3 regions of the Micromonospora sp. TSRI0369 genome follow, and region 2 is predicted to be linked to each of the others. Evidence: riboswitches for the same ligand, from Rfam matches in the RefSeq annotation. Region 2 holds a riboswitch; each other region holds the start of a gene.
The links. A riboswitch is a leader RNA that binds a small molecule or an ion and turns the genes downstream of it on or off. The one in region 2 is predicted to bind cyclic di-AMP.
Positions count from the first base shown of each region.

Region 1 (10,033 bases), 450 kb from region 2:
GCTGGCCCGGTCCGCCGTGCTGGCCGAGCGGGTCGCTGCGGGCCGATGCACGGTGGTGGGAATGTCGTACCGGCTCTCCGGCGGCGAGGTGCGGACAGTGGCGCAGGTCCCGGCGCCACTGCCCGCTCCCTCGGCGCCGGCGGACGCGGACGCGGCGCTGGCCGGCTGACCGCGGCGCCGGACGACAGAAGGGGCCGCCCACGGGCGGCCCCTTCTGTCTGCGTCCAGGTCAGAGCATCGACATGTGGACGTGGTCGGTGTGGTTCGACGGCCCGCTGTACGAACTCCAGCCGGTGGCCGGGAACCAGATCTGCCGGTTCCAGATGACGTAGTAGATGCCCAGCCGGTCGGCGTTGCGGATGAGGAAGGCGGCCACGTCGTTGCCGTACTTGCGGGTGTCGTCGTTGTGCCAGGGCGCGAAGCCGCTGTTCTGCAGCGACCAGTCGCACGCCTTGCCCTTGGGGTGCTCCCACGGCCCGCCCGGCCGGTAACAGCCCACGAAGCGCGTATAGCCGGCGCGCCGGACCTCCTTGTAGGCGTGCAGCGTCCGCGGCGTGACGCAGCCCGAGGTGGTCGGGTCGTTCTCGCTGCACGACTCGGCCTTCCAGCCGCCGTCGGCGGTGCGGCCGGGACCGATCTTGGCGACCGGTGAGGTGGCGTCGACCAGGCCGCCGGTGAAGCCGAGGCCGCCGACGAGCTTGAGGGCGCGCTCGGCCTGCACCTTCTCGCGCTCCATCGCGTTCTTCTGCTTCTCCTGCTCGCGCACCTCGGCGTCGAGCGCGATCTTGGCCTGCTCGGCGCGGGTCTTGACCGCGTTGATGGCGGCCAGGCGCTGCGCGTTGAGGAGGTTCAGCTCGTCCAGGGCGTTGACGCGGCGGACGAACGAGTCGGGCGAGTTGCTCTCCAGCAGCATCGCCATCGCGCCCATCCGGCCGGTCCGGTAGGACTGGGCGGCGAGCTGGTTGACCTGCGGGCTGAGCGCCTCGAGTTCGGCCTGTGCCGTCTGCACCTCGGCGGCCAGCCGCCGCTGGCGGTCCTGCGACTTGGCCAGCTTCGCCTTCGCCTGGAGGAAGTTCCGGTTGGCGCTGTCGATGGCCTCGGTGATGAGCGGTGGTTCGCCGTCCTCCTCGTGCCCGGACGGCTTCGGGGCCGCGGCGGCGGGGGCCGCCGTCGCCGCGTTCGGCCCGGCCAGCACTGCCAGCGAGGCCAGCACGGCCACCAGGGGTGTCAGCCAGCGGCGCAGGGGTGGCGTCACAGTGTTCCCTTCCGTCGGCCGCCGACCGGGTTAGCTGACGGGTTCGGGACGGAAGTGGCCCCTACCGCTCGCGCGGATTCACCCCATGTACCTGGTTCCCCGGCTCGCCCGTAGGCGATTGGGCGGCGGCACCGCTGGCGCCGGTGCGCGCCTTCGGCGGTGACCGGCAGCGAGGTTACCCGACAGCACTCCTGCGGATCTACGTCCGGAAGCCGACCAATAGCGAGATTTCGCCGTGGCCCGCCGTGACCAGCGTCGCGTTTGAAATCGATGGTCACCGTGCGGAGTCTCACCATGTCGCCTCCGTACTCCTTCCGCCGCCGAGCGCCTCCAGCGCGTCGTCGCGTCCGGCCGGCGGACGGGGCGCGGGGGCCGCCGGCTCCGCGGGCTCCGCGCCGGGCGCGCGCCGTCCGGCGGTGGTCACGATCGCGGCCAGTGCGGTCGTCAGCGGTACGGCCGCGATCAGGCCGAGCGTGGCCACCGCGCTGCGGACGATCTCCTGGGCGAGGAACTCGCTCGTGAGGATCTGGCTCACCGGGCGGGAGTCGGCGACCAGCAGGAGCAGGAGCGGCAGCGAGGCGCCCGCGTACGCCAGCACGATGGTGTTGACGGTGGACGCGATGTGGGCCCGGCCGACGCGGGTCGCCGCCCGGTAGAGCTGCCGCCGGGACAGTCCCGGGTTGGCGTGCGCGAGTTCGGTGACGGTGGCCGCCTGGGTGACCGTGACGTCGTCCAGCACGCCCAGCGAGCCGATGATGATGCCCGCCAGCAGCAGCCCGTGCAGGTCCACGTCGGCCCGGAACATGGACAGGGTGGTGGCGTCCTCGCTGCCGAAGCCGGTCAGGTGGGTGGCGGACGTGGCGAGCAGGCCGAGCACGCCGGTGATCACCAGGCTGCCCAGCGTGCCGAGCACCGCCACCGACGTCTGCGCGGTGACCCCGTGCGTCAGGTAGAGCACCACGAACATGATCAACGCGGCGCCCACGATCGCCACCAGCAGCGGCGGCTGGCCGCCGCCGATGCCGGGCAGCACGAAGCCGAGCAGGATCGCGAAGCTGGCCACCAGGCCGCCGAGCGCGGCGAGCCCGCGCCAGCGCCCGAACGCCACGATCGCGGCGGCGAAGAGCACCAGCAGCCAGATCAGCGGGGTGCCGCGCTGGTGCTCGGCGATGTTGTAGGACTTCACCGACGGGTCGGCCGGGTCGATCAGCTCGACCAGCACGATCTTGTCGCCGACCTCGACCCGTGGCGCCCCCGGCCCGGCCGGCAGCGGCGTCTCGACCTGCCGGCCCGCGTCCGGGCCCTGCTCGGCGGTGACGGTCGCGGTGCCGCAGGGGCCGCCCGCGCCCTCCGCGCCCTCCGGGGCCTCCGGGGTCGGCGGGCAGGGTTCGGTGACCACCCGGGTCACGGTGCCGTGGTAGCGGGGGACGTCCGCGCCGCCGACCGGCTCCCGGTCCTGCCGGGGCCAGAGCACCAGCGCCGCGATCACGGTGAGCGCGAACAGCGGCACCACGACGGCGACGAGCAGCCGCCGTACGCCCGGTGGCGTGGGCGGTGCGGGGCGGGTGTGGTCGGCACCCAAGGCGTCTCTCCCAACGGTCGCGGCGACGCCTGGTCCGCCGGACCGGTCTGGTCACCGGGCCGGCGCGGACGTGTCGACCACGTCCGGGTCGTCGCCCCGACATGGTAGGCAGCCCGGCTGAGCGCTCCCGGGCACCGTGGCCGGGGACGCGCGGCCCGCGCGGTCAGGCCAGGCCGGCCCGGCGTCGCCGGTACTCGTCCTCGTCGATCTCGCCGCGGGCGTACCGCTCGTCGAGGATGCGCCGGGCCGTCGTCGGGCCCAGGTACTGCGGGCCGGTCCACCGCACGGCCGCCCAGACGAGCCCCGCCAGCACCGCGAGGACCAGCAGGGACCAGATCCACATCCAGCCCATCATCGGGCTCTGCCACATCATCGGGCCGCCCTCCGTCCGTCACCGCGGGTCCGCCGGGCCGGCCTGCCCGCCACTTCGACGGTACGTCCGCGCGGGCGCGTCGGGTCGGGTCGATGTGCCCTGCTCCGAGGGCCGGAGGTCCCCCTCAGCCGCGCTTCATCAGGCGGCCGACGGCGGCCATCATCTCGGTCGCCATCTCGTCGGCCCGGCCCTCGGCGGCGCCCTCGTGCATGCAGTGCCGCGCGTGCCCGTCGAGCAGGCCGAGGCCGACCTTGTCCAGCGCCGCCTGGATGGCCGAGATCTGGGTCAGCACGTCGATGCAGTAACGGTCGTCCTCGACCATCTTCTCGATGCCCCGGACCTGACCCTCGATGCGGCGGAGCCGGGCGAGGAGTTGGTCCTTGCTGGCGGTGTAGCCCCGGGTCGGGCTGGACGGCGCGGTCATGAAAACGAGGATAGCGTACCCCTCGGGGGTATGCTAACGTGTCGACAGTACCCCCAGGGGGTATAGGATCGGAGGGCGAGATGGAGAGCACCTACCAGGTGAGCGGCATGACCTGCGGCCACTGCGTCAAGTCGGTGAGCACCGAGCTGAGCGCGCTTCCGGGCGTCACCGACGTCCAGGTCGACCTGGCCACCGGCCGGGTCACCGTCACCAGTCAGAACCCGCTGGACGCGGACGCCGTCCGGGCGGCGGTCGACGAGGCCGGCTACGACCTCGTCGGTGCGTGACGGGTCCACGGACCCGCGGGAACGAGGAGAAACCATGAATACGGCGACGAAGCTCGGCGGCTTCGCGCTCGGCCTCGTGGCGGTCTTCGGCGCGGCGTACGGGATCGGCAACCTGGCCGACCCCGTCGCCCCGGCCGCCGAGACCCGCCACGACGACAGCGGCAGCGACCACGGGACCGGCGACACCGGTCACGGTGACGAGAGCCAGGCGGGCGGCGCCGCCGCGCACCTGCCCGGCGGGCTGCTCGTCTCCGAACGCGGCTACACGCTCCAGCCCGCCACCGCGGCGGCCGGGCAGTTCGCCTTCCGGATCACCGGCCCGGACGGCGCGCCGGTCACCCGCTTCGAGGTGGCCCACGACAAGCGCATGCACCTGATCGTCGCCCGCCGGGACCTCTCCGGGTTCCGGCACGTCCACCCGGAGATGGCCGGCGACGGCACCTGGCGGGTCGCCTCCCCGCTCGACGGCCCCGGGGCCTGGCGGGCGTTCGCCGACTTCACGCCCGAAGGCGGCGAGCCGCTGACGCTCGGCCTGGACGTCACGGTCCCCGGTGAGCTGGCCGCCCGTCCGCTGCCGGAACCGGCCACCAGCACCACGGTCGACGGCTACACAGTCACCCTGACCGGCACGCCGGAGCCGGGCCGGACCAGCCGGCTCACGCTCTCCGTCAGCCGCGACGGGCGGCCGGTCACCGACCTGCAGCCCTACCTCGGCGCGTACGGGCACCTGGTGGCGCTGCGGCAGGGCGACCTTGCCTACCTGCACGTGCACCCGGAGGGCACGCCCGGCGACGGGCGCACACCGGCCGGTCCGGCGATCACGTTCGCCGCGGAGGTGCCCTCGGCCGGGGCGTACCGTCTCTACCTGGACTTCCGGCACGGCGACGCGGTGCACACGGCCGAGTTCACAGTCCTGGCCGGCGACCGGACCGCGCCGGCGCCCACCGCGCCGGCATCCACCACCGCACCGACCCCGGACGCCGGACACGGCACGCCGGGGCACGGGCACAGTTGAGCGCCGGAGGCGCCGCGATGACTGCCACGGGAAAGGCGCTGCCCACCGCGCCGAACCTGATCGAGCTGGCGATCGGCGGGATGACCTGCGCGTCCTGTGCCGCCCGGATCGAGAAGAAGCTCAACCGGATGGACGGCGTCGAGGCGACTGTGAACTACGCCACCGAGAAGGCCACCGTCCGGTACGCCGACGACATCGCGCCGGCCGACCTGATCGCCACAGTCGAGAAGACCGGCTACACCGCCGTGGTGCCGCCCCCGCCCGAGCAGGCGGCCGCAGCGGCCGGGGAGCCGGTGGACGAGCTGCGCGCCGCGCGTACGCGGCTCTGGGTCTCCGCCGTGCTCACCGTGCCGGTGATCGTGCTCGCCATGGTTCCGGCCTGGCAGTTCGACTACTGGCAGTGGGCCTCGCTCACGCTGGCCGCGCCGGTCGTGGTCTGGGGCGGGCTGCCGTTCCACCGCGCCGCCCTGGTCAACCTGCGGCACGGCGCGGCGACCATGGACACGCTCGTCTCGCTCGGCACGCTCGCCGCGTTCGGCTGGTCGCTCTGGGCGCTGTTCCTCGGCGACGCCGGCATGCCCGGGATGAAGCACCCGTTCAGCCTCGACATCACCCGTGGCGACGGCGCCGGCAACATCTACCTGGAGGCCGCCGCCGGGGTGACCGTGTTCATCCTGGCCGGGCGGTACTTCGAGGCCCGTTCCAAGCGCACCGCCGGGTCGGCGCTGCGCGCCCTGCTCGAACTCGGGGCCAAGGACGTCGCGGTGCTGCGCGGCGGCCAGGAGGTCCAGGTCCCGGTCGACCGGCTCGCGGTCGGCGACCGGTTCGTGGTCCGGCCCGGCGAGAAGGTCGCCACCGACGGCGTGGTCGAGGAGGGCACCTCGGCCGTCGACGCCAGCATGCTCACCGGCGAGTCGGTGCCGGTCGAGGTGGGGCCGGGCGACACGGTGGTCGGCGCGACTGTGAACGCCGGCGGCCGGCTGGTCGTGCGGGCCACCCGGGTCGGCGGCGACACCCAGCTCGCCCAGATGGCGCGGCTGGTGGAGCAGGCGCAGACCGGCAAGGCGGCCGTGCAGCGGCTCGCCGACCGGATCTCCGGCGTCTTCGTGCCGATCGTGATCGCGCTGGCCGCCGGCACGCTCGGCTGGTGGCTCGGCACCGGCTCGGGTACGACCGCCGCGTTCACCGCCGCGGTGGCCGTGCTGATCATCGCCTGCCCGTGCGCGCTCGGCCTGGCCACGCCGACGGCGCTGCTCGTCGGCACCGGACGCGGCGCGCAGCTCGGTGTGCTGATCAAGGGGCCGGAGATGCTGGAGTCCACCCGCCGGGTCGACACCGTGGTGCTGGACAAGACCGGCACCGTCACCACCGGCCGGATGGCGCTGGCCGAGGTGCTGCCCGCCGACGGCGAGGACGCCGCCGAGCTGCTCCGGGTGGCCGGGGCGCTGGAGGCCGCTTCCGAGCACCCGATCGCCCGGGCCGTCGCCGAGGGCGCGGCCGAGGCCGGGCCGCTGCCGCCGGTCGGCGAGTTCGCCAACGCCGAAGGGCTCGGCGTGACCGGCACGGTCGAGGGCCGGACCGTGGTGGTCGGCCGGGCGCGGCTGCTGCGCGAGCGGGGTCTCGACGTACCCGAGGAGGTCGCGCGGGCCGCGACCGGCGCGGAGGCGGCGGGCCGGACGGCGATCCTGGCCGGCTGGGACGGGCGGGCCCGGGGCGTGCTCGCGGTGGCCGACGCGGTGAAGCCGACCAGCCGGACGGCCGTCGCCCGGCTGCGCGAGCTGGGGCTCACACCGGTGCTGCTCACCGGCGACAACGCCACGGTGGCGAGGGCGGTCGCTGAGGAGGTCGGCATCGACGAGGTGATCGCGGAGGTGCTGCCCGCCGAGAAGGTCGCGGTGATCGAGCGGCTCCAGGGCGAGGGCCGGGTGGTCGCGATGGTCGGCGACGGGGTCAACGACGCCGCCGCGCTGGCCCGGGCCGACCTCGGGCTGGCCATGGGCACCGGCACCGACGCGGCCATCGAGGCCGCCGACCTGACGCTGGTCCGGGGTGACCTGACCGCGGCTGTGGACGCGATCCGGCTCTCCCGGCGCACGCTGGCGATCATCAAGGGAAACCTGTTCTGGGCGTTCGCCTACAACGTCGCGGCGTTGCCGCTCGCGGCGGCCGGGCTGCTCAACCCGATGCTCGCCGGGGCGGCGATGGCCTTCTCGTCGGTCTTCGTGGTGGGCAACAGTCTGCGGCTGCGGCGTTTCCGCCCGATCGGGTGAGGGGATTGGGCGGGCGGCCGACGGGGTAACCAGTTGTCGTCAGGCAATCGCATCAGTGGAGGTCATCATGGGTCTCGACGACAAGATCGACAACACTTCCCAGGACGCCGCGGGCAAGGTCAAGGAGGGCGTCGGCCGCGCCACGGACAACGAGCGCCTGGAGGCCGAGGGCCGCAACGACCAGGCCGGCGCCAAGCTCAAGCAGGCCGCCGAGAAGATCAAGGACGCCTTCAAGAGCTGACGTACGCGACGCACACCCACCGGGTCGGCCCTCGGGCCGGCCCGGCGTGCTGTCCAGGCCCGCCTCAGCGCGGCCGGTCACCGGTCAGGCGCGCGGCGCGGGCCTGGAGGTAACGGCGCTCCGGCAGGCTGGTGGTGGCCCGCGCGGCGGCCAGGTACGCGGCCCGCGCGTCCGCCCGGTCCCCGGCCAGGTCGAGCAGATGCGCGCGGACGGCGGCGAGACGGTGGTGGCCGGCGGTCCGGCCGTCGGCGTCGAGCGGTTCCAGCAGCGCGAGCCCGGCGCGCGGACCGTCCACCATGGCCACCGCGACCGCCTGGTTGAGTGTGACCATCGGATTCGGCGCGATGTGGGCCAGCACCCGGTAGAGCGCGACGATCTGCGGCCAGTCAGTGGTCGCCGCGGAGGGGGCCTCCGCGTGCACCGCCGCGATGGCCGCCTGCACCTGGTACGGCCCCGGCGACGACCAGGTCAGCGCCTCGGTCACCAGCGCCACCCCCTCCTCGATCGCAGCCCGGTCCCACCGGCCGCGGTCCTGCTCGGCCAGCGGCACCAGCTCGCCGTCCGGCCCGGTACGCGCCGCCCGGTGCGCGTCGGTGAGCAGCATCAGCGCCAGCAACCCGGCCACCTCGCCGTCGTCCGGGAGCAGCCGGCGCAGCTCCCGGGCCAGCCGGATCGCCTCGGCGGTCAGCTCCGCCCGGTGCAGCGCCTCGCCGCTCGACGCCGCGTACCCCTCGTTGAAGACCAGGTAGAGCACGCGCAGCACCGCGCCCAGCCGCTCGTCGCGGTCGGCCGGCGAAGGCAGCGTGAAACGCGCGCCGGCCGCCTCGATCCGCTGCTTCGCGCGGCGGATCCGCTGGCTCATGGTCGCCTCCGGCACCAGGTACGCGCGGGCGATCTCGGCGGTGCTCAACCCGCCCACCGCACGCAGCGTGAGCGCCACCTGCGCGCTGACCGGCAGCGCCGGATGGCAGCAGAGGAACAGCAGCTTCAGCGTGTCGTCCCCGCTCGGCGGCTCCTCGTCGGCGGGCGGCGCGACAGTCGCGTACGCGGGCTGCCGGACCGCCACCGCGACCTCGCGTGCCCGGCGGGCGTGCTCACGGCGCCACTCGTCGGTGAGCCGGCGGGTGGCGACGGTGACCAGCCACGAGCGGGGGTGGTCCGGCAGGCCCTGCTCCGGCCACTGGACGGCGGCGGCCAGCAGCGCCTCCTGGACCGCGTCCTCGCAGGCGTAGAACTGGCCGTGCCGGCGCACGAGCACGCCGAGGACCTGCGGCGCGAGCGTGCGCAGCAGGTCCTCGACCGCAGGTGAGGTCACATCTCCGTCCCGGCCTGCTCCATCACCGCGCGCACCTCCAGCACGCCGAAACCGTGCCGCACGTCCGGCCAGCGCGCGGCGATCTCGGCGGCCCGCTCCGGGGTCTCGCAGTCGACAGTCAGGTAGCCGGCGAACTGTTCCTTGCTCTCCACGAACGGCCCGTCGGTGATCTCGGTGCCGCCGGAAGCCGCCGGCCGTACCGTCCGGGCCTGCGACGGGTGCGCCAGCGCCTCACCGCCGACCAGCTCACCGGACTCGGTCAGCTCCTTCATGATCACGTCGACCTCGCCGAAGATCGCGTTGCGCTCCGCCTCGGACAGCTCCTCCACGAAGCCGGGCCGGTTCCAGATCAGCAGCATGTACTTCACGGGTCACTCCTCGGGTCCGGGGCCACCGTCGGTGGCGCCTCGCAGACGGGTCGGAGCCGGTCCGCCCGAACCGACATCATCCCGGGAAAAGGTCAGCGGGCCCCGCGTACCGGGCGGCGCGCCGGGCGGCCCGGGTCGAGCGAGGCCCGGTCGGCCGCGCTGGTGCCGGAGACCCAGCCCTGTTCGTCGCGCACCTGGAGCCGGTGCCGCGTGGTGCCGGGAAAGAGCTGGTCGACGCGTTCCCGGACGGCGTCCGAGCGGGCCGCGAGCACCGGCAGCAGCCGGTCGTCGTCGCTCTCCTCGGCCGCGACCGCGCTGGCCTCGCGCAGCCGGTCACCGATCCGCAGCGCGAACGCGTTGAGGAACGACTCGTCGTAGCCCTTGGTACGCCGTCCGCCGGCCTTGCCGCGCTCACCCCGGCCGCGCAGCATCGCGGCGGTGGCCTGCACCAGCAGCGAGGTGTGCAGCAGCTCCACCGCGGCCAGGTCGGCCGGGAAGCCGAGCACCGTGGCGAAACCCAGGTCGTCGGACCAGACCGACTCGCACCGGTTCGCCGCCGCCACCTCCTGGACCAGCAGCGCCTTCGCCGCCGCGTACGGGGCGTCGACGCCGATCCGGACCCCGCCCGGAGCACCGGACCGCTCGGCGGCGGCGTCGAGCAGCGCCGCGTCGATGCTGTGCCGGGCCATCAGCTCCTGCGCCTTCGCGGTGAACGCCTCCGCCTCGGCCGGATAGGCGGTCGACTCGGCCTTGGCGAGCAGCGCGCGTACCCGGTCGAGCATCCGGGAACCGCTCGGCGTCGCGGCGGCGTGTGGGACGGCGGCCGAGCCCGGCGGGGGCCGCAGTACCGCGATCGGCGGCAGCCCCGCCACCAGGACGAGCGCGTCGACGGCGTCCCGCAGC
Region 1 covers NZ_LIVU01000001.1:497,867-507,899, reverse strand. The annotation lists gene AMK25_RS02465 (carbonic anhydrase) at 1-169, shown strand, start outside; gene AMK25_RS02460 (coiled-coil domain-containing protein) at 230-1,255, opposite strand; cyclic di-AMP (ydaO/yuaA leader) riboswitch at 1,260-1,390, opposite strand; gene AMK25_RS02455 (YibE/F family protein) at 1,545-2,837, opposite strand; gene AMK25_RS02450 (SHOCT domain-containing protein) at 3,001-3,210, opposite strand; gene AMK25_RS02445 (metal-sensitive transcriptional regulator) at 3,335-3,634, opposite strand; gene AMK25_RS02440 (heavy-metal-associated domain-containing protein) at 3,715-3,921, shown strand; gene AMK25_RS02435 (hypothetical protein) at 3,956-4,936, shown strand; gene AMK25_RS02430 (heavy metal translocating P-type ATPase) at 4,954-7,206, shown strand; gene AMK25_RS02425 (CsbD family protein) at 7,274-7,447, shown strand; gene AMK25_RS02420 (RNA polymerase sigma factor) at 7,512-8,762, opposite strand; gene AMK25_RS02415 (YciI family protein) at 8,759-9,121, opposite strand; gene AMK25_RS02410 (DUF2786 domain-containing protein) at 9,223-10,033, opposite strand, start outside.
Region 1: it holds a riboswitch for cyclic di-AMP, as region 2 does, so the genes downstream of both, AMK25_RS02460 (coiled-coil domain-containing protein) here and AMK25_RS04735 (C40 family peptidase) in region 2, are expected to answer to the same signal.

Region 2 (10,033 bases):
AGGGCGCGGGAATCCACTCGCAGGCCAGCCGGACCGGGCACTCCAGCCCGTCCGGCCGCTCGGCGTTGCGCAGGCCGAGCCGGGCCAGCCGGGAACGGTCCGGCTTCGCGGCGGTGGCGGCGAGCGTGACCCGCTGGCCGTCGTCGGTGGTCCGGGTGGCGCCCTGGCCGAGCTGGTCGTAGACCTCGTCGGCGAAGGCCGCCGCGGCGTCGGCGGTGTCCGCGCCGGAGTAGCGGGCCACCGCGGCGTACCAGGCCGCCGGGTCGGTGCCGGCGCCGACCGGCCCGCCCAGAGCCTTCTGGTACGACGCCAGCAGCGCCGCGCCACCGCGGATGTTCGCGGCCGGGTCGGTGCGCAGCGTGCCCGCGTCGAGCCCGGTGAGCGTGGCGGCGGCGTCGAGCGTCTGGAGCGAGGCGCTCGGCAACGGGGTCTCCCGCTTCGGCGCGGCGGCCGTGGCCGGGTCGAGTTTCAGCGGGCGGGAGTCGTCGCCGCGCGGGTCCTCGTCCTCGTCGACGTGGGCGCTGCCCGGTGTGGCGAGGATGTGCGCGGCATCGGTCAGGTGCATCGGGCCGTAGCCGCCACTGGTGCTGGGCTGCCCGGTGTGCGTGTCCCAGCGGGACTCCAGATAGGAGACACCGAGCAGCACGTTCTGGGGCACGCCGTACTCTGCCGCGGCGGCGGCGTATTGTTGTTGCCGGTCGCTCGCGGGCGCGGACGTGTCCGGCGCGGCGGTCACGGGGCCGGTCGTCGCCAGCGCGGTGGCTGTGGCCACGGCGGCGGCGAGCAGTATCCGTCTGCCCGACGGCAGGGCGGAGAGGTGCATCGAACCTCCTGGACAGGGATGGGGGTCACTGCATTCCCACCCTCACTCCGCACACCCGTGATGGTCAATACCTTTCCAGTGAGTAATCAGCGGTGAAAGAAAATTTCACCTCCGCGCGGGGTGGGGCATCGCATCGCGTACGGAGTGTCACGGCGCTGGAAGTTGCGGATCGATAACGGTGGTCCCTACTCTGGTGAATCGTCGGCCGCACGTCTCACCGTCCAACCCGGTCGGTGACGGTCCGACACCGCCGAGTCGCCTCCGGGCGAGCCGGGGAACCAGGTACCTGGGGTGAATCCGCAGCGCTGCTGCGGTAGGGCGGCTCCCTTCCCGCCCGAATCCGTCAGCTAACCCGGTAGGCGGTACGGAAGAAGGAGTACGGACGCCCGGTGGCACTCCATGCCCCGCGGCCGTCGTCGAACCGGTCGGTCGACCGGTCCAGCGTCGCGCCGCGTTCCCGCTGGTCCCGCTTCACCACAGCCCTCGCCGCGCTGGTCGGCACCGCCGTCGTTCTGACCGGCGGCGCGACTGCGGCACACGCCGAGCCCTCGGTCGCCGAGATCGAGGCCCAGATCGACCGCGACTGGAACAAGCTCGAACCGGTCATCGAACAGGTGAACGCCGTACGCGAGCAGCTCGCCGCACGGCGCAAGCAGGCCGACGCGCTCGGCCGGCAGATCGCACCCCTCCAGGCCCGGGTGGACGCCGCGCTCGGCCAGGTCGGCGGCCTCGCCGCCGACGCCTACAAGGGCGACAACCTCTCCACAGTCAACGTGCTGCTCGGCAGCCGCTCGCCCGGTGACCTGGTCAACGGCCTGGAACTACTCGACCGCTTCGCGCACCGGCAGCACGAGCAGGTGCGTTCCGTCGCCGCGCTGCGCGACGAGCTGGCGGCGAAGAAGAAGCCGCTGGACGAGATGATCGCCGGGCTGGCGCGCACCGAGGCCCAGCTCGCGGCGAAGAAGAAGCAGATCGACGCCGAGATCGCCAAGCTGCAGAAGCTGCGGCTCAAGGTGTACGGCAAGGGTGGCGGCGGCCCGCTGCGCCCGGCACCCTGCCCGGCCGGCTACCCCGGCGGCCCGGCCGGAGCGGCGGTGAAGTTCGCCTGCGCCCAGATCGGCAAGATCTACGTCTGGGGCGCCGCCGGCCCGGACCACTTCGACTGCTCGGGCCTCACCCTGGCGGCCTGGGCCAAGGGCGGGGTTTCGCTGCCGCACAACGCGCGCCAGCAGCACGCCGTGACGAAACGGATCAGCCGCGCCGACCTGCGCGCCGGTGACCTCGTTTTCTACTACAGCGACCTGCACCACGTGGCGATGTACGTGGGGGACGGGTGGGTGGTGCACGCCTCCCAGTCCGGCAAGCCCATCACGATGAAGCGGGTCGACGACGGCGACATCAACAGCTACGGCCGGGTGTAAGGAAGGGCCCCCTCTTAACGCCTCCGGTAGAGGAGGGGGCCCCTATTAACAACTGCGGTCGGCGTCAGCGCGTCGGCCAGGTGCGCCAGCTCTGCCAGGACCGGCTCGGCGTCGGGCCGCGCTGCCCCTGGTAGCGCGAGCCGTAGACGGCCGAGCCGTACGGGTGCTCGGCCGGCGAGGAGAGCCGGAAGATGCAGAGCTGGCCGATCTTCATGCCGGGCCAGAGCGTGATCGGCAGGTTCGCCACGTTCGACAGCTCCAGCGTGACGTGACCGGAGAAGCCCGGGTCGATGAAGCCGGCGGTCGAGTGGGTCAGCAGACCCAGCCGGCCCAGGCTCGACTTGCCCTCCAGCCGGCCGGCGAGCTGGTCGCCCAGCGAGATCACCTCGAGCGTGGAGGCGAGCACGAACTCGCCCGGGTGCAGCACGAACGGCTGCCCCTCCGGCACCTCCACCATCGAGGTCAGGTCGTCCTGCTGGACCGACGGATCGATGTGTGTGTAGAGATGGTTGTTGAACACCCGGAACAGCCGGTCCAGGCGTACGTCGATGCTCGACGGCTGCACCAGCGTGGGCTCGAAGGGCTCCAGCGCAAGCGTGCCGGCCTTGATCTCGGAGACCAGGTCGCGGTCGGAGAGCAGCATCGGAACACCATAGCGACCGGTATGGGTGACCTGCGTGTCGCACTACATCTTCGTACACGTGTTCGATAGGATGTCCGCATGGCTTCCTGGTCCGAATTCGCCGCCGACGAGCCCCGCCTCGCCGACGAGATCCGCCTCCTGATGCAGCAGTACGGGCCGGGCTTCGGCTACCTCGCCACGGTCCGCGCCGACGGCGGCCCCCGCGTCCACCCGGTTTCCCCGGTGATCACCGACGACGGCCTCTGGTGCTTCGTCATCGACTCGCCGAAGCGCCGCGACCTCGAACGCGACGGCCGCTACGCGCTGCACTCGTTCCCGCCGGAGGAGAGCGACGACGAGGCGTACATCGCGGGGCGCGCGCGGCCGGTGACCGACCCGGCCACAGTGGCCCACCTGGCCCGGATCGCGCGGGCGTCGCCGCAGGGTGACTGGCGGCTGTTCGAGTTCACAGTCGAGGCGGCGATGCTGACCCGGCGCGACCCGGTGGCTCAGCCCGGCGCCGCCCCGCCGCAGGTGCGGGTGTGGCTCGACCCGCTCGGTGCCGAACCGGCCCGGCGTGAGCCGGTGGCCGCGGAGGGCCGGCGCGGCCGGCACGGCTTCGACACCCGCCGCCCGGCCGCCTGACCACAGCCCCGAAACGAGCGGTGCCGGCCCCGTCCGAGGACAGGACCGGCACCGGTACGTGGTGCGAGAGGTCAGGCTGCGCGGTAGGCGTTCCACGCGGTGAGCATGCGGCTCGCCTGGCCGGCGGTGAACTGGTACATGCAGGAGTCGTACGTGTAGTCCATGAAGTTGGTGATCGGGTCCTTGCCGGCGGTCGAGCAGGTGTCACGGCCGGTCGGGCACTGGTACGCCGGGGACGCCTCGGCCGGGGTGTCGGAGACGCTGTCGCCCGAGCCGGAGCAGCCGCCCTGGAAGGTGTGGTAGAGGTTCAGCCAGTGACCGACCTCGTGCGTGCCGGTGTCGCCCTGGTTGTAGTTGGTCGACGTGCCGCCGGGCAGCGACTCGCTGAGCACCACCACGCCGTCCATCTTGTCCAGCGTGCGCTTCGGGAACGTCGCCCAGCCGAGCAGGCTGTCGCTGAGCTCGCCCAGGTAGATGTTCAGCGTGTTCTTGCCGCCCACGCGCAGCGAGGTCTTCATCGACCGCTCGGCGGAGGAGCCCTGCACGATCGGGTACCACGACGGGTTCGTCACCCGGTTGATCTTCGTGAGCTGGAACCCGAAGGCGGTGGCCGCGCCGCCGGTCGAGCCCGCGTACGACTGGTTCAGCACGGTGATCTGCTGGTTGATCATCGAGTCCGGGATGTTGCCGCCGGCCCGGGTGCTGTTCTCCTGGATGACGTGCACGACGACCGGGATCGTCACGGTGGCCAGCGGGGTGACGGCGCCGGCCCGGAAGTTGGCCCGCTCGCGCTGCGCCGCGGCGAGGTCGGCTTCCCGGTCCTGGACCTGCTTGGCGGTCAGGTGGTTGGGGTCGAGCTTGGCGTTGCCGCCCTTCGCGACGCGGGCGTTCGAGTGCTCGTCGGCGTGGGCGTCAGCAGGCTCGGCGCAGACGCCGGCCGGGGCGGCCGAGAAGGCCGAAGCAGCGGGGACGACGCCGACGGCGGCGGTGCTGAGCAGCAGCGCGAGGGTCGACGTCGCGACACCGGCGGTACGCCGGGTCAGCAGGTTGGGACGGAGTCCCATGGGCCCACCTCTTTCTGACGGCGTGCCAGGGGGTGTGTCACGCCGGTGCGGAAACGTGGGGCAGACGTTACATCTCATCGACGCATTTGAGAACGCCCATATGTTGCCGACGTGCAACTTCGTGCCCGGCGACCTCGGTGCGTGCTTGATCCACTCCAGCTCGGGGAGGTGGCGGGATCAACCGCCCGCCGATGCCGCCACCTCGCCGAGGTGGCATGCGTACCTGAGTGCACGGGGGTGGTGACCTTCAGGTAGAGTGGTGCCGCCTGCGGGTGTAGTTCAATGGCAGAACATCAGCTTCCCAAGCTGACAGTGCGGGTTCGATTCCCGTCACCCGCTCCAGCGTGAGGCCCCAGCTCAGGACAGGTTTCCTGGCTGGGGCCTCAGTCGTTGCTGCCGCTTCTTGCCCTGGCCGTGCCCGCTACCGCAGTGCTGCTGCGAGGTCGGCGGCGTTGTCGAACGCGGGTGCTGCCCTTTCGGATTCGTCTTCCGTGAGCGTGACGGACTGGGCGCGGGCCAGCATCTCGGCCGCAGTCTTCGGATCGTGCAGCACCATCGCGAGTTCGGCGCGGTAGACCAGGACCTCTACCTGCTCGACCGGGTCGTCGTCGGCTTGCGGGCGGGCCAAGGCGCTGTCGAGGATCCGAACGGCCTGTCCGACGCTTCCCCTGGAATCGGCCTGCACGACAGCATTCGCTAGAGCCTTGGCCAGCCGCCCGGCAGGCGTGGTGGCCGGCATGGGCGCGGTGGCGGCGTGTCGAAAGACGCGGATCCAGTTGCCGCCCGGGTCGATGACGCTGAACCCGCCCAACCCGTCGGCGTTCTTCCGCGCCCTGGGCCGGGTCATCCGCGGCGTTCCGGACACCAGTACCTTGCCGTACGCGGCGCGCATGCCGGCTGCGAATGCCCGGTGCAGCCCCTCGATGTCTGCGGTGAGTACGAGACAGGAGCCATAGGACTGCTCCGGGTCAAACCCGGGGATCTCGAAGAACTGCAGATTCAGGTCTTCCCGCTGCACCCCCACACACGCGTTGGGCTTGCGTTGCTTGTACGTGGTCCGGAAACCGAGAACTCCGTAGAACGTTTCGATGTCGTCAATGGATGCGCACGGAAGCAGGGGAACGGTCACCTCGTTGGTCATGCCTCCTTCCTAAGCGCCGCAGGGTGTCCGTCGCACATGGAAATAGCCGATCATCGCCTTTGGTCATCCGATCGGCTGATGACCCAGAACGCAACGCTGCCCAGCCGAACCATCGGCGGCGCCTTCCTGCCTGCCATCTGTCCCGCCAAGATCAGGCCCGGATCTGCCGCGCCCTGCCAGATCGGCCGCCCGCTTTGCAGCCACCTAGCTCTGGAACACACGCCCGCCGAACACCGAGAGGTCCCTTGGTCGAAGCCGCCGCCTCGCGGAGTCTTGGCGGGGTGCGGGATCATGCCTGTATGACTTCGGAAGAGGTTCGCTGGTCAGATGTCGCCTGCTTCGTCGGGCGATCCGATCACATTCCGTCGACGCTCGCAGACCTCTCATCCCCCGACAAGCAGGTTCGCTCGAAAGCGTTCAGGTCGCTGATGCACGACCTTGCTTGGAACGAGAACGTCTGTGAAGCAACGCCATATGCAATTCGCGAAATCGCGCAACGCCTGGAGCGGCGTGAGATCGCAAATCCTGAAGAGGCGCTGGCGCTGCTCGGGACCCTCGGGAACGGGGAAGCAGCCCACCCCGAACTGATCTATTGGCATGGACGAGCAGTCGACCTCTTGTCGCTGTGTCGAGAGCTTATGGAAAGCAACCTCAAGCTGTACGTGAGCTACCTCTCCCATCCGAGCGCGCGGCTAAGTGCGTTGCGAGTGATCAGCGCATATCGAGTAAGGGCGGAAGAAGCGCAAGCCGAACTACGCCGAGCCGTGGACCTGGCAAGGTCTACCGAGGAGCGTAAGGAAATCATGGCAGCGGTCGACGACCTTCGCGAGTGGAACGAACCCTCGGTGGATGAACCCACAGTCGTGTTGTCAGGCGACCTGGTCGATAGGATGATTTCCGGAAGAAAAGCGGCGATGATGCGCATCAGTCAAGGCGACCATGTAGCACCGGTGAGCAAGGTCGGTCCGTTTTTGTCTGCGCGACGTTACCTGATTCGACACATCATGCGCCTCCTTGAACGGTCGGAGCGACAACGCCTCTGACGGGGCGAGGACGGCAGGGGCCGGCCGAGGCCACGAGAGACTGCCGAGACCGGGCCGCAGGATCGGTTGCCCGGATTCCAGGGCCCCGGCCTGGCGATGGCGGCGGGTGCGACGAGCGTCGTGCCGCCGAAGGACTCGCCTGACGGGCGGCTTCACTACGCGTGGGTCCGCGATCCGGACGGCCATCAGGTCAAGTTCGTACCGAAGCGATGAGCCCACTGCGCCTGGGTCGGCAGGTTCCCGTGGTTGAGGCGGTCGGCTACCGCCTGCTTCGCGGCCCGGTCCAGCGTCTCGGGCAGCCGGTCGAACGAAGCGGGCCAGACGTCCAGCAACGAGAAGACCTCCTGGCCGTCGCGCACTGTCAGCAGCAGCATGCACCGCCAGTGCGGATCGAACTCCGGCCGCCGGCCCGCCCTGTGCACCAGGAACGGGCGTAGGTAGTGCAGGGCGTGCGGGGCGGCATGCTCCGCCAGCCAGCCCTGACCGTGATTGCGGCTGAACCCGTACTCGATCGCCTGGGTGTCGAGTTGGATGAGCGTGGCGGTGTCGACCGCCTTGACGGTCCGGGGCACGGGAGACGGCATCCCGGAATCATCCCATCGAGCGGGCGGGCGGAGCGATGAGTCGCTGGCCGCAGCCGGGTCTGTCGGGGGAAGAGGCGAAAACCGGAGGAGCAGACCCATGGGTACGTTGATCGTGACCGAGTTCCTGACCCTCGACGGCGTGGCGCAGGCTCCCGGCGAGCCCGACGAGGACCGTGACGGCGGCTTCAGCCACGGCGGCTGGCAGATGCCGCTGCTGGACGAGAAGTCCGGCGCGGTGATGTTCCAGCGGGCGAGCAGCATGGATGCGCTGCTGCTGGGCCGCAAGACGTACGACATCTTCGCCGGCTACTGGCCCAAGGCGCCCGCGGACATCCCCTTCACCGGGCTGCTCAACGGCGTGCCCAAGTACGTGGCCAGCCGTACCCTCACCGAGCCGCTGGCCTGGGCGAACTCGACGCTGGTGAGCGGCGACCTGGCCGAGCGGGTGACCGAGATGAAGGCCCGCCACGACGAGGTGCACGTGATCGGCAGCCTCGACCTGGTGCAGTCGCTGCTGCGCGCCGGCCTCGTGGACCGGCTCAACCTGTGGGTGTACCCGGTGCTGCTCGGCACCGGCAAGCGCCTGTTCGGCGACGGGACGGTGCCGAGCGCGCTGCGGCTCACCGAGTCGGTCACCCACGCCCACGGCACGCTGCAGCTGACGTACGAGCCGGCCGGCGCGCCCGCCTACGGGGACGCGGCCGCGTAGGGCATGTCGAGGTCGAGCACGTGCCGCAGGCCGGGCTCCCCGTCCAGCTCCACCGGACCGTCGGGTACGAATCCGGCACGCCGGAGCACCGACAGGGAGGCCGGATTCGCCAGTGCCGCCGAGGCGACCAGCCGGCGCAGCCCGTACTCGGTGCTGGCCAGTGCGCAGACGCGCCGTACGCCGTCCCGGGCGAGCCCGCGCCCGGCGGCGCGCTCGGCCACGCGGTAGCCCAGCTCGGCGCTGCCGTCTGCCACGTCGACCAGGTTGAACCGTCCGAGCACGGCGCCGTGGTCGCCGACCAGCACGTGGAAGTGGCAGGTTCCGCGGTCCTGCTCGTCCAGCAGGGCCGCGTGCCGGGCGGCGTACCGGGTGAAGAAGTCGTCGCCCCGGTCGGGTACGTACCGGGCGAAGTACGCCCGGTTCTCCCGCTCGAACCGCAGGACGGCGGGTGCGTGGTGAGCGGCGAGTCGTTCCAGCTCCGGCATCGGGCCAGGTTAGGCGTCGGCCGGGTAGGAACGCAGTTCGATTGTGTTGCCGTCCGGGTCGCGGACGTAGATCGAGGTGCCGGTGCCGCGCGCGCCGAAGCGCGGCACCGGGCCGGTCAGCACCGTGAAAACCCCGGAGTCGATCACCCGCTGCCAGTCGACCGGCTCGACCACCAGGCAGAAGTGGTCCACGTTGGACCCGGTCGGGTCGCCCTCGACCAGGTCGATGATGGTGCCGGCGTCGACCCGTACGGACGGGAAGGGCGCCTCGCCGGCCCGCCACCTGTCGACCCGCACCGGGACCAGCCCGAGCGTGCCGCAGTAGAAGTCGAGGGAGCGCTCGACGTCGCTCACCGAGAGCACGAGATGGTCGAATCCGGTCACCGTCACGAGGTCGTTCCGCATGCGTCAACCCTGGTCCGGCGCGGCGGCGGGACCAACCCCCGATCGCACTACGATCGTTGACTCACGGGCAACGACGGAGGTGCCTTGTGCTGGAGCGGTACGAGATCGAGACGTTCCTGACGCTGGCCGGGGAACTGCACTTCGGGCGGACCGCCGAGCGGCTGCGGGTGAGCACCGGACGGGTCAGTCACGTGGTGCGCAAGCTGGAACGCCGCATCGGCGCGCCGCTGTTCGAGCGCACCAGCCGGGTCGTCCGGCTCACCCCGATCGGCGCCCGCCTGGCCGAGGAGATGCGCCCGCTGGTGGCAGGCATCGAGGCGGCGGTGCAGCGGGCCGTGGACGCCGGTCGCGGGCTCACCGGCGGGCTGCGGGTGGCGTACGTCGGCGAGTCGACAGCGCCGGTGCTGCTGCGCGCGGTGGCCCTGTTCACCGAGCGCCACCCGGACTGCGAGGTGCACGTGCACGAGGCGCCGCTGGCCAGCACCCGGTCGAGCCTGCTGGACGGCACGATCGACGTGCTGATCGCCTCGTATCCCTTCGACGGCATGGCGAACGGCCCGGTGCTGATGCGCGAGCGCCGGGTGCTCGCGGTGGCCGCTGATCATCCGCTGGCGGCCGAGGAGTCGGTGTCGCTGGAGGTGCTCGGCGACCATCCGGTCGTGCAGTACCCGGCGGTGACCTCGGCCGCGTTCAAGCAGGACCGCACGCCGGACCGCACCCCGTCCGGCCGCCCGGTGCCGAAGGGCCCGGTCGGCGGCAGCTTCTCCGAGATGCTGGCGCTCGTCGCGCTGGGGCGCGGCGTGCTGCCGGTGGGCGAGCAGGCCCGGCAGTTCTACGCCCGTCCGGACGTGGCCTACGTGCCGATCCACGACGCGCCGCCGATCAGTCGCGGTCCGGTGTGGACGGCCGGGAACACCACTTCCCGGGTACGCGAGTTCGTCCGCGCGGCGGCCGACGCCAACCCGCTCCCGCCCGACGCGGCTTGACCCGTCCCCTGCGGCAAGGCCCAGCGTGATCAGTGCCGGTCGCGGTGACCGGCACGAGGAGCGCGAGGGAGGACACGTGCGACTGCTGACCATCGGGGCGTTCGC
Region 2 covers NZ_LIVU01000001.1:951,242-961,274, reverse strand. The annotation lists gene AMK25_RS04740 (N-acetylmuramoyl-L-alanine amidase) at 1-823, opposite strand, end outside; cyclic di-AMP (ydaO/yuaA leader) riboswitch at 1,062-1,199, shown strand; gene AMK25_RS04735 (C40 family peptidase) at 1,213-2,244, shown strand; gene dcd (dCTP deaminase) at 2,309-2,887, opposite strand; gene AMK25_RS04725 (pyridoxamine 5'-phosphate oxidase family protein) at 2,966-3,511, shown strand; gene AMK25_RS04720 (zinc metalloprotease) at 3,583-4,575, opposite strand; tRNA gene AMK25_RS04715 (tRNA-Gly) at 4,844-4,917, shown strand; gene AMK25_RS04710 (hypothetical protein) at 4,997-5,716, opposite strand; gene AMK25_RS31765 (hypothetical protein) at 6,016-6,759, shown strand; gene AMK25_RS04705 (hypothetical protein) at 6,945-7,343, opposite strand; gene AMK25_RS04700 (dihydrofolate reductase family protein) at 7,441-8,052, shown strand; gene AMK25_RS04695 (GNAT family N-acetyltransferase) at 8,031-8,537, opposite strand; gene AMK25_RS04690 (VOC family protein) at 8,547-8,942, opposite strand; gene AMK25_RS04685 (LysR family transcriptional regulator) at 9,029-9,928, shown strand; gene AMK25_RS04680 (MerR family transcriptional regulator) at 10,005-10,033, shown strand, end outside.

Region 3 (10,033 bases), on a different contig from region 2:
ATGTAAGGAAGGGCCCCTTCTTAACAGGCGACTGTTAAGAAGGGGCCCTTCCTCTACCGCAGGCGTTAACAGGGGGCCCTTCCTTACACCTCAGGCGCGGTTGCGGGGGTGTAGCCGGGCGGTGCGCTCGTTGCCCCGCCGGTAGTTGCCGGTCCACCGGGCCATGGTCAGCTGCGGATCGTCGTCGACCTCGGCCAGGAACTGCGCGGCCCGGCCGCCGCGAAGCGTGCTCGCGACCCGCCCGTGATGCGTGATGACCACTGCCCCGTCGGAGCGCTCGACGTACCGGAAACCCTGTGCTGCCTCACCCATGGGCGCCACCCTGCCAGCCGGCCGCCCCGGGCCGCACCCGAGTTACGGCAGGGTCAGGTGCGGCAGGTGGTGGCCGGCAGGCCGGCGACCGGCACCGGGGAGCGGCCGGACGGGCGGGCCTTGCCGGCGAGCACGGCTGCCAGCCCGGTCATCGAGGCCCGGGTGGACGAGTAGGTGGCCATCAGCGTCGGGGACTTCGCCCCGGACAGCACGTACGGCGTGTCCATCGCCACCGTCACGGCGGCGTCGGCACGCAGGTCCTTCGCCCCGTCGCCGTACCCGACCAGGTGCACCACGGTGCCGCCGGAGGGCACCACCTTGACGCCGGCCGCGGTGAGCGCCTCGGTGAGCAGCTTGCGGGTGCGTTCCCGGCCGCCGGACGAGGTCACGCTGACCGGTCCGGTCACCGCGCCGCCGCACTTGCCGCGCAGCACAGTCACCGCCGCGGTGGCGAGGTCGTCGGCGGCCTTGCGGTGCGCGGCGCCGTCGAGCGTGGACAGCGCTGGCGTGTCCCGCCCGGCCAGCCGGAACTTCATGGTCAGCACCCGGGTGACCGCCTCGACCAGGCGGGCGCGGGGCAGCGAGCCGTCCTTGAGCGCGGCGCGCAGACCGTCGTACGCCTGCTTGACGTTCGGCGTCATCAGGATGAGGTCGTTGCCGGCGTTGAGCGCGCGCACCGCGGCCTCGCCCGGCGACCACTTCTTCGCCGGAGCCATGTTCATCCCGTCGGTGATCACCACGCCCTGGAAGCCGAGCTGGCCGCGCAGCACGTCGGTGAGCAGCTTGCGGGAGAACGTCGCCGGGGTGCCCGGGTCGACGGCCTTGACGTCCAGGTGGGCCGACATCACCGCCATGGCCCCGGCGCCGATCCCGGCCCGGAACGGCGGGAACGCGAGGCGGTCCAGGTCGGCGCGGGACTGCTTGATCACGGGCAGCTCGGTGTGCGAGTCCTCGGCGCTCAAGCCGTGCCCGGGGAAGTGCTTGACCGCCGCGCCGACGCCCTCGGCCTGCAGGCCGCGTACCGCGCCGGCCACCTGCGGGGACGCGGTCGCCGGGTCGGCGCCGAAGGACCGGGAGCCGATCACCGTGCTGCGGGTGACGAGCACGTCGGCGACCGGGGCGAAGTCGAGGTTGATGCCCATCGCGGCCAGCTCGGCCCCGGCGGCCCGCCACGCGGCCTCGGTCAGCGCCGGGTTCCCGGCGGCGCCGGCCGCGAGCGGGCTGGGCAGCAGGGTCACCCCGTCGGTGATCCGGGTGACCACGCCGTACTCCTGGTCGGTGCCGATCAGGAACGGCGCGGCGCCGGCGGGCAGCTTGCCGGCGGCGGCGCGCAGCCCGTCGGTGAGCGCCCGGACCTGCTTCGGGTTGTCGACGTTCGTGGTGGCCTGGTTGCCGGAGGTCGGGTCGTCGGCGCTGAAGCCGACCAGGATCACGCCGCCGAGCCGGTACTTCGCCACCATCTCGGCGGGGGTGTCGACGCCGGCGAGCGCCCGGTTGCCGGCCGCCGAGGCGGCCGAGACCTCGGTGGCCGAGCTGCCGTACGCGTACGGCATCAGCACCTGCCCGACCAGGTCCTCGTCGGAGAGCGTGCCGACCAGCGCGGCGGCGCGGGCGGCCGGGTCAGCGGCCGGCGGGTCGCTCGGCGCCGGCGCGGCCGACGGCGCCGGACTCGACGGGGTGGGACGGGGCCGGTCCGGCCCGTCCGAGCACCCGGAGACGAGCAGCGCGGTGAGTGCGGCGAGCGCGACGGCGGAACGCCGCGGGGAAATCGACACGCGGCCCACCGTATCGGGGCAACTCGACCGCCGTCACCCGACCCGGGTGAGCAGCGTCACCGGGGCGCCGTCGCCGGCGTACCGGTAGGGCTCCAGCTCGGCGTCCCAGGCGGTGCCGAGCGCCTTGTCCAGCGCGTGGGCCAGCGCCTCCGGGCCGCGCGCGGCGGCCATCAGGCTGCGCAGCCGGTCCTCGCCGAGCTGGATGTCACCGGCCGCGCCGACGGCGGCCCGGAACAGGCCGCGGCCCGGTACGTACATGAAGCGCTCGCCGTCGACGCCGGGACTGGGTTCCTCGGTGACCTCGAAACGGATCATGGGCCACTGCCGGAGGGCAGCGGCCAGCTCCGCGCCGGTCCCCGGGCTGCCGGTCCAGCCGCACTCGGCGCGACGAGCGCCCGGATCGGCGGGCTGCGCCGTCCAGTGCAGGTTGACCGGCGCGGCGAGGACGCGCGCGATCGCCCACTCGACGTGCGAGCACACGGCGAGCGGGGTCGAGTGGACGTATACGACGCCACGCGTTGGCACGGTGACCTCCCGGTGAGCCGAGGTGCGTCTTCCCCTACGACCTCGTCCTACCGAGTGGTACCTGGACACACATGATGACCTGTGTGACTGGTGGTGCGCCAGCGAATCGGAAAATTCGCCGGTCCCAACCGGCGGGAAATACCCGGGAGGTGGAGCCGGTTGTGCCCTCTGACGCCGCGACGACCAGCCAGGTGTCGTGGTCGTGTACAGTTCTCTGGGCGGTTCTCTGTGCCGCCGTACATCTTCGCGGGCCGGCGCTCACCCCGGGCGTCACTCGCACAGCCCCCGGACGGCCTTCCGTCCCCACCGTACGTCTGCAAGGAGTACCTCCGTGGCGAGCAACACCTCTAAGACCGCGCGCGCGTCCGTCCGGGCCGGCCAGGCTGGCCAGGGTGGCGCCCTCAGCGTGCTGGGCGAGTTCAAGTACCTGATCCCGCTCAACGGCGGCAAGCACGCCTACGTGCGCAACCTGACCAACGGCAAGACCGCGCACCTGCGCACCGACTCCGAGGCCTTCGTCGAGGAGATCCGCGTGCTGGCCGCCGCCGGCCACGCCGCCAAGATCCGGGCTGAGATCAACGGCCTGGCCGCGGCCCACCCGGGGCACGGCTGGGAGGCCACCGAGAAGCGCCTGGTCGAGGCCGGCGTCTTCGAGGGCTGAGCGCCCTCACCCGCACCACCGAAACCGCCCGCCGGGATCACTCCGGCGGGCGGTTTCGCGTCTGCTCCTGCGGCAGCAGCGTCACCTCGCCGGTGGCCAGGTCGTAGAGCGCGCCCTCCACTGCCAGCTCACCGGCGTCCACCGGAGCGGCCAGCCGATCGTCACAGCGCAGCGCTGCCACGGTGCGCCGGACGTGGCGGCGGATCGCCAGCGGATGCGCGTCCGGTTCGTCCACGCCGACGTCGGTGACCGCCGGGGCGATCCGGTCGACCACGTACGCGAGGTCGCCGCCGGGGCGCCGCCCGGTGCGCAGCGCCTCGACCGCCGAGCCGACCGCGCCGCAGCGCTCGTGACCCAGCACCATCACCAGGCGTACGCCGAGCTGCCCCACCACGTACTCGATCGAGCCGCGTACGGCCCGGTCCAGCACGTGCGCGCCGGTACGGATCACGCAGATCGAACCGAACGTCTGGTCGAAGATCGCCTCCAGCGGCACCCGGGAGTCGATACAGCCCAGCACCACCGCGTACGGCTGCTGGTCGCCGGAGGCCACGGCGGCGGCAGCGGTGACGTCGTGCCCGTGCACCGGCTGGCCGCTGACGAAGCGACGGTTGCCGGCGAGCAGCTCGGCCAGCGCGGCGCGCGGACTGCGGGCGGCGGACGGCATGCCCCCAGCCTGGTCACCGATCCGGCCGCCGTGGGGCCGGACGCGAATCTTCTCCCCGCCCCGGTTGCCGTGGTGTCATGACGGGTAACGCCGGTGTCACCGCCGGGACACCTGGTGGCGCAAACCGGACGGCTCGGGGGTGGACGACATGGAACTGCGGCTTCCGGACGGCGTACGCCTGCACGTGACAGTCACCGGTCCGGTCGACGCCGAGGTCACCGTGGTGATGCTGCACGGCTGGACGCTCGACGGGCGCAGCTGGCACCGCCAGGTCGCCGACATGCGGGAACGTTTCGGCGACCGGGTCCGCCTGGTCACCTACGACGCGCGCGGCCACGGCCGGTCGAGCTGCCTGTCGCTGCGGGACGCCACGCTGGCCCAGCTCGGCGACGACCTGGCCACGGTGCTCGACGAGATCGCCCCGGCCGGGCCGGTCGTGCTGGTCGGGCACTCGATGGGCGGCATGTCGGTGATGGAGTACGCCCACCGCCACCCCGACCGGTTCGCCGCGCGTACCGCCGGGCTGGTCTTCGTCTCGACCACCGCCGAGGGTCACACGCACACCGTCTACGGCCTCTCCCCCCGCATCACCCGGCTGATCCGGCTCGCCGAGACCACCGGCGCCGGGGTGCTGGCCCGGTGCGGCGGCTGGCGGCCGCCGCACGCGCTGCTGCGCGCGCTGCGCCCGAGCATCCGCTGGATGCTGTTCGGCGACCGCTGCGACCCGGCGGACATCCGGCTGGTCACCTCGGCGGTGGCCCGCGCCACGCTGCGCTCGATCGGCGGGTTCCGCGCCTCGATCGGGGCGCAGCACCGGCTGGAGACGCTCGCCGCGCTCGGCGGGCTGCCGGCCGCCGCGCTGGTCGGGGACCGGGACCGGCTCACCCCGCCACCGTGCGCCGAGTCGATCGCGGCGGCGCTGCCCACCACGGAGCTGACCGTGTGCCCGGGCGCCGGCCACATGCTGATGATGGAGCGCCCGGACCAGGTGAACGACGCCGTGGCCGGGGTGCTGGACCGGGTGCTGACCGGCCGCCCCGCGGCCCGCCTCTGAGCGTCTCCCGCTCCCGGACGGCACTGACGTACGCCACGCGGACGGCATGCCCCGGCACTGCGGTTGCCGAGGGCCCGTACCCTCATTCAGCCCGTCGTGCCGTCCGACCACAGGAGCGCCCGCGTTGACCGACCAGACCACGCTGGACCGGGAGATCGCCGCCGAGCAGCGCCACCTCGACCGGGTGTACGCCCGGCTGGCCGAACTGCGCCGGTCGGCGGCCGACGCCGAGCGGGAGGGCTACCAGCTGGCCCGGGTCGGCAACTTCGGCGCGCTGGTCGAGCGGGACGCGATGGTCTTCCACGCCGCCCAGCGCCGGCACGTGCTCGACGCCGAACACGAGGGACTGGTGTTCGGGCGGCTGGACCTGCGTACCGGGCAGGTGCTGCACGTCGGCCGCCTGGGTGTGCGGGGTGTGGACGCGGAGACGCTGGTGGTGGACTGGCGGGCCCCGGCCGCCGCCGCGTTCTACCAGGCGACGCCCGCCGAGCCGCGCGGCGTGGTGCGCCGGCGCACGATCCAGTCGGCCTCGGAGAAGGTCACCCGGATCGAGGACGACCTGCTGGACCCGGAGGCCGCGCCGCCGGAGATGGCGGTGGTCGGCGACGGGGCGCTGCTGGCCACGCTGTCCCGGGCCACCGGCCGGGGCATGCGGGACATCGTCGCCACCATCCAGCGCGAGCAGGACGAGGCGATCCGCTCCCCCGGCAACGGCGTCACGATCGTCTCCGGCGGCCCGGGGACCGGCAAGACGGCGGTGGCGTTGCACCGGGCCGCGTACCTGCTCTACTCCGACCGGGCCCGGTACGCCGGCGGCGGCATCCTGGTGGTCGGCCCGTCCGGCGTGTTCGTCGAGTACATCGCCTCGGTGCTGCCCTCGCTGGGCGAGGAGACCGCCACGCTGCGCTCGCTCGGCTCGCTGTTCCCGGGCCTGTCGGCGTCCCGGACCGACCCGCCGGACGTGGCGGCGGTGAAGGGCTCGCTGCGGATGCGCCGGGTGCTGGAGCGCGCGGTACGCGACGCGGTGCCGGACTCCCCGGCCGAGCTGCGCCTGCTGTACCGGGGTGAGCTGCTGCGCCTGGAGCGTCAGGCGCTGGACGCGATCCGGGACCGGACTCTGGCCCGGGGCGCGCGCCGCAACGAGGTACGCCGGGCGGCGTTCGACGCGGTGCTCGCCGCGCTCTACGCGCAGGCCCGCACGCTGCGGGTGGGCCGGCTGCCGGAGCAGCCCGCGTTCGAGGACGAGATCATCGAGCGGCCGGAGTTCCGCGAGTTCCTCAAGGCGTGGTGGCCACGGCTGCACCCGCGGCACGTGCTGGACTGGCTGGCCCGTCCGGACCGGCTGCGCCGCTACGCCGGTGGGATCCTCTCCTCGGCCGAGATCCGGCTGCTCGGGCAGGCGTACCGCACGCTCGCGACCGACGGTCTGACGGTGGCGGACATCGCGCTGCTGGACGAGCTGGACGCGCTGCTGGGCAAGCCGGTGCAGCGGGCCCGGCCCAAGCGCGACCGGTACCAGCTCGCCGGTGGCGTGCGCGAGCTGAGCACGTACGCCGATCGGCAGCGCGCCGCCCGGGCGGCGGCCCGGGAGCGTCCGGCCGACTACCGCGACTACGCGCACGTGGTGGTGGACGAGGCGCAGGACGTCTCGCCGATGCAGTGGCGGATGGTGGGCCGGCGGGGACGGCTGGCCTCCTGGACCGTGGTCGGCGACCCGGCGCAGACGGCCTGGACCGGCGACCCGCAGGAGCTGGACCGGGCCCGGGACCAGGCGCTGGGCCGGCGCAAGCGGCACCGCTACGAGCTGACCACCAACTACCGCAACTCGGCGGAGATCTTCGCGGTGGCGGCGGCGGAGATCCGCCGGCTCTACCCGGATCTGCCGCTGCCCGACGCGGTCCGGTCCACCGGCGTGCCGCCGGTCGAGCGCGTGGTGCCCGCCGCCGAGCTGCCGGCGGCCACCGTCGAGGCGGCCGAGGCGCTGCTCGGACAGGTGGAGGGCACTGTGGGCGTGATCACGCCGGTGCCGCGCCGGGACGAGGTGGCCAGCTGGCTGGGCGCGCGCGGCGCGGGCCGGCTGCAGGTGGTGACCAGCCTCCAGGCCAAGGGCATGGAGTACGACGGCGTGGTGCTGGTGGCGCCGAGCGAGATCCGGGCCGATCCGGGGTCGGGCGTGCGCACGCTCTACGTGGCGCTGTCCCGGGCGACCCAGCGCCTCACCACGCTCGACCCGGTGGGGTGAGTGGGCGCGCCGGCACCACCCACAGTTCACTTGCATACATAGCGATGTGAACATACATTGGGCCCGGCCGGTACGCGGCAGGGAGGGTGTTGGCGTGGGCGCAGGTCATGACCACAGCGGTGCGGTGGCCAACGCGGCACACCGCCACCGGGGCCGCCTATGGGCCGCGTTCGCGCTGCTCGCCGTCCTGATGGTGGTCGAGGCGGTGGCCGCCTTCACCACCGGCTCGCTCGCCCTGCTCTCCGACGCCGGGCACATGTTCACCGACGTGCTCGGCATCGGCATGGCCCTCGCGGCGATCACCGCCACCCGGCGTGCCGGCACCGACCCGCAGCGCACGTTCGGCCTCTACCGGCTGGAGGTGCTCGCCGCACTCGCCAACGCCGTGCTGCTCGGCGCCGTCGCGGTCTACGTCCTGGTCGAGGCGGTACGCCGCTTCGGCGAGCCGCCGGAGGTGCTCGCCGGCCCGATGCTCGTGGTGGCGGTGCTCGGCCTGCTCGCCAACATCGTCGCCTTCGCGCTGCTGCGGGCCGGGTCGAAGGAGAGCATCAACCTGCGCGGCGCGTACCTGGAGGTGCTCGGCGACCTGCTCGGCTCGCTCGGCGTGATCGCCGCGGCGCTGGTCATCGCGGTCACCGACTGGTGGTGGGCGGACCCCCTGGTCGCCGTCGGGATCGGCCTGTTCATCCTGCCGCGCACCTGGCGGCTCGGCCGGGCCGCGGTGCGCATCCTGGTGCAGGCGGCGCCGGAACACCTGCAGGTGACCGCCGTGCACGACCGGCTGGCCGCGGTCCCCGGCGTGGCCGAGGTGCACGACCTGCACGTCTGGACGCTCACCTCCGGGATGGAGGTGGCCTCGGCGCACCTGACCACCGACCCCGGCGTCGACCCCGGCGGGGTGCTTGCCGCCGCGCGGGCCGCGCTGCACGAGGACTTCTCCATCGATCACGCCACGTTGCAGGTCGAACCCGGAGCGTCCGCGGGCGTGTGCGGAAAGACCGAGTGGTGATTAGGACAGACTTAAATCACTGTGGCTGCTGTACAGTAATGTCGGTTTTGCCCCGCCATGCGGCACCACGCGTCGGAGCCGCGCCCGGGCCGCGCCGGTAGGCTCGGTCGCGGCCGCAGCCACCGGCGTCACCGGCGCAGGTGGGGTGGCCGTCGCCTAATCGCCCGAAGGGGCGAGCCGGGGAACCACGTACGTGGGGTGCATCCGCGTCAGCGGTAGGGATCTTCCGTCCCGAACCCGTCAGCTAACCCGGTCGGCGGTTGACGGAAGGACGTGTTGAATGCCCCCAGTGGCACCTGTACGACGGACGGCCGCCCGGTTGGCGGCCCTGCTCGTCGCGACGCTGACTCTCGGCGTCGCGACCGTTCCGGCCTCCCCCGCCTCGGCGGCGCCCCGGACCGCCCTGCTCGCCGCCGCACCCGGCGACGACGAGGGCGGCACGCCGGAGCTGCGCGCCCAACTCGACGCGGCCAGCAAGGGCTGGCTGGAGGCGAAGGCCGCGCTGAACCAGTCGGTAAACCGCCAGAAGCAGCTGAACGACCAGCTCAAGACGGTCGGCGCCGAACTGGCCGCACGCGACGCCAAGGTCGGCGAGATCGCCGGGGTGGCATACCGCGCGGGCCGCCTCGGCACCGCCGCGGCGTTGCTCGACAGCAGCAGCCCGGCGGGCTTCATGGACCGGGCCGCCACCCTGGGACAGGTCGCCGCGCACGAGGACCGCACGGTGCGCGAGCTGATCGCCACCCGCGACGAGGCCACCCGCACCCGGGCCGCGCTCGACACCGAGATCCGCGAGCAACGCAAGCAGGTCGCGGTGATGGGCAAGCGCAAGGAGCAGGCCGAGCGCGCGCTCGAAGTGGCGAACGACAGGGCGTCCCGCAGCAGCAGTGGCGGCGGCGGCAGCGTCCAGGGCACCTCCAACAAGAACGCGAAGCCGGCGCCGCGTAACTCGGACGGCTCGTGGCCGGCGGAGTCGTGCAGCGTCAACGACCCGACCCCGGCCAACGGCTGCATCACCCCGCGGACGCTGCACGCGCTGCAGCAGGCCAAGGCGGCCGGCTTCACCCGGTACGTCTCGTGCCACCGGCCCAGCGGCTCGGGCGAGCACCCGAAGGGGCGGGCCTGCGACTTCGCCGCCCAGAAGAACGGCTTCGGCGGCGTGGCCAGCGGCGGTGACCGGACGTACGGCAACAACCTGGCCGCGTACTTCGTACGCAACGCCGACCCGCTCGCCGTGCTCTACGTGATCTGGTTCAAGCAGATCTGGCTGCCCAGCAGCGGGTGGAAGGCGTACAGCGGCGGCAACGGCGACCCGTCCAGCGATCACACCAACCACGTGCACCTGTCGGTGTACTAGCGCGCTCCCGGAGGGCCGGCCGGATCGGGCCGGCCCTCCAGCGTCGCGCCGAGACGAGCCGCCAGGCTCAGGTGAGCCGCCCGGGCCTGGCGGAACGCGTACCCGAACAGCGGCGCCGGCGCGGTCAGCGTGATCTCCACGTCGATGCGCACGGTGCCGTCGGGCTCGTCGCGCAGCCGGGTGTGGTTGCGCACCGTCGTCGCCGGCTGCTGCCGGGCCACCGTGACCACCTCGTCCTCGCTCGCGACCAGCACGTCCGCCTGGTACGTGACCGGAAAGTGCAGCGGGCCCAGTTGCAGCCGGTCGGTGATCGCGTAGCTGGCGAGCGCGCCCGGCCGGGCCGGCAGTTGCCGGACCCGGACGATCAGCGGATGCAGCTCGCCCTGGCGACTGAGGTCACCCAGCAGTGCCACCGCGTCGGCCCGGCTGCA
Region 3 covers NZ_LIVU01000011.1:107,132-117,164, reverse strand. The annotation lists gene fabF (beta-ketoacyl-ACP synthase II) at 1-1, shown strand, start outside; gene AMK25_RS27520 (hypothetical protein) at 91-312, opposite strand; gene AMK25_RS27515 (glycoside hydrolase family 3 protein) at 366-2,087, opposite strand; gene AMK25_RS27510 (DUF3145 domain-containing protein) at 2,121-2,612, opposite strand; gene AMK25_RS27505 (hypothetical protein) at 2,944-3,273, shown strand; gene AMK25_RS27500 (carbonic anhydrase) at 3,311-3,940, opposite strand; gene AMK25_RS27495 (alpha/beta fold hydrolase) at 4,089-4,994, shown strand; gene AMK25_RS27490 (HelD family protein) at 5,119-7,236, shown strand; gene AMK25_RS27485 (cation diffusion facilitator family transporter) at 7,331-8,245, shown strand; cyclic di-AMP (ydaO/yuaA leader) riboswitch at 8,389-8,520, shown strand; gene AMK25_RS27480 (coiled-coil domain-containing protein) at 8,526-9,602, shown strand; gene AMK25_RS27475 (SRPBCC family protein) at 9,599-10,033, opposite strand, start outside.
Region 3: it holds a riboswitch for cyclic di-AMP, as region 2 does, so the genes downstream of both, AMK25_RS27480 (coiled-coil domain-containing protein) here and AMK25_RS04735 (C40 family peptidase) in region 2, are expected to answer to the same signal.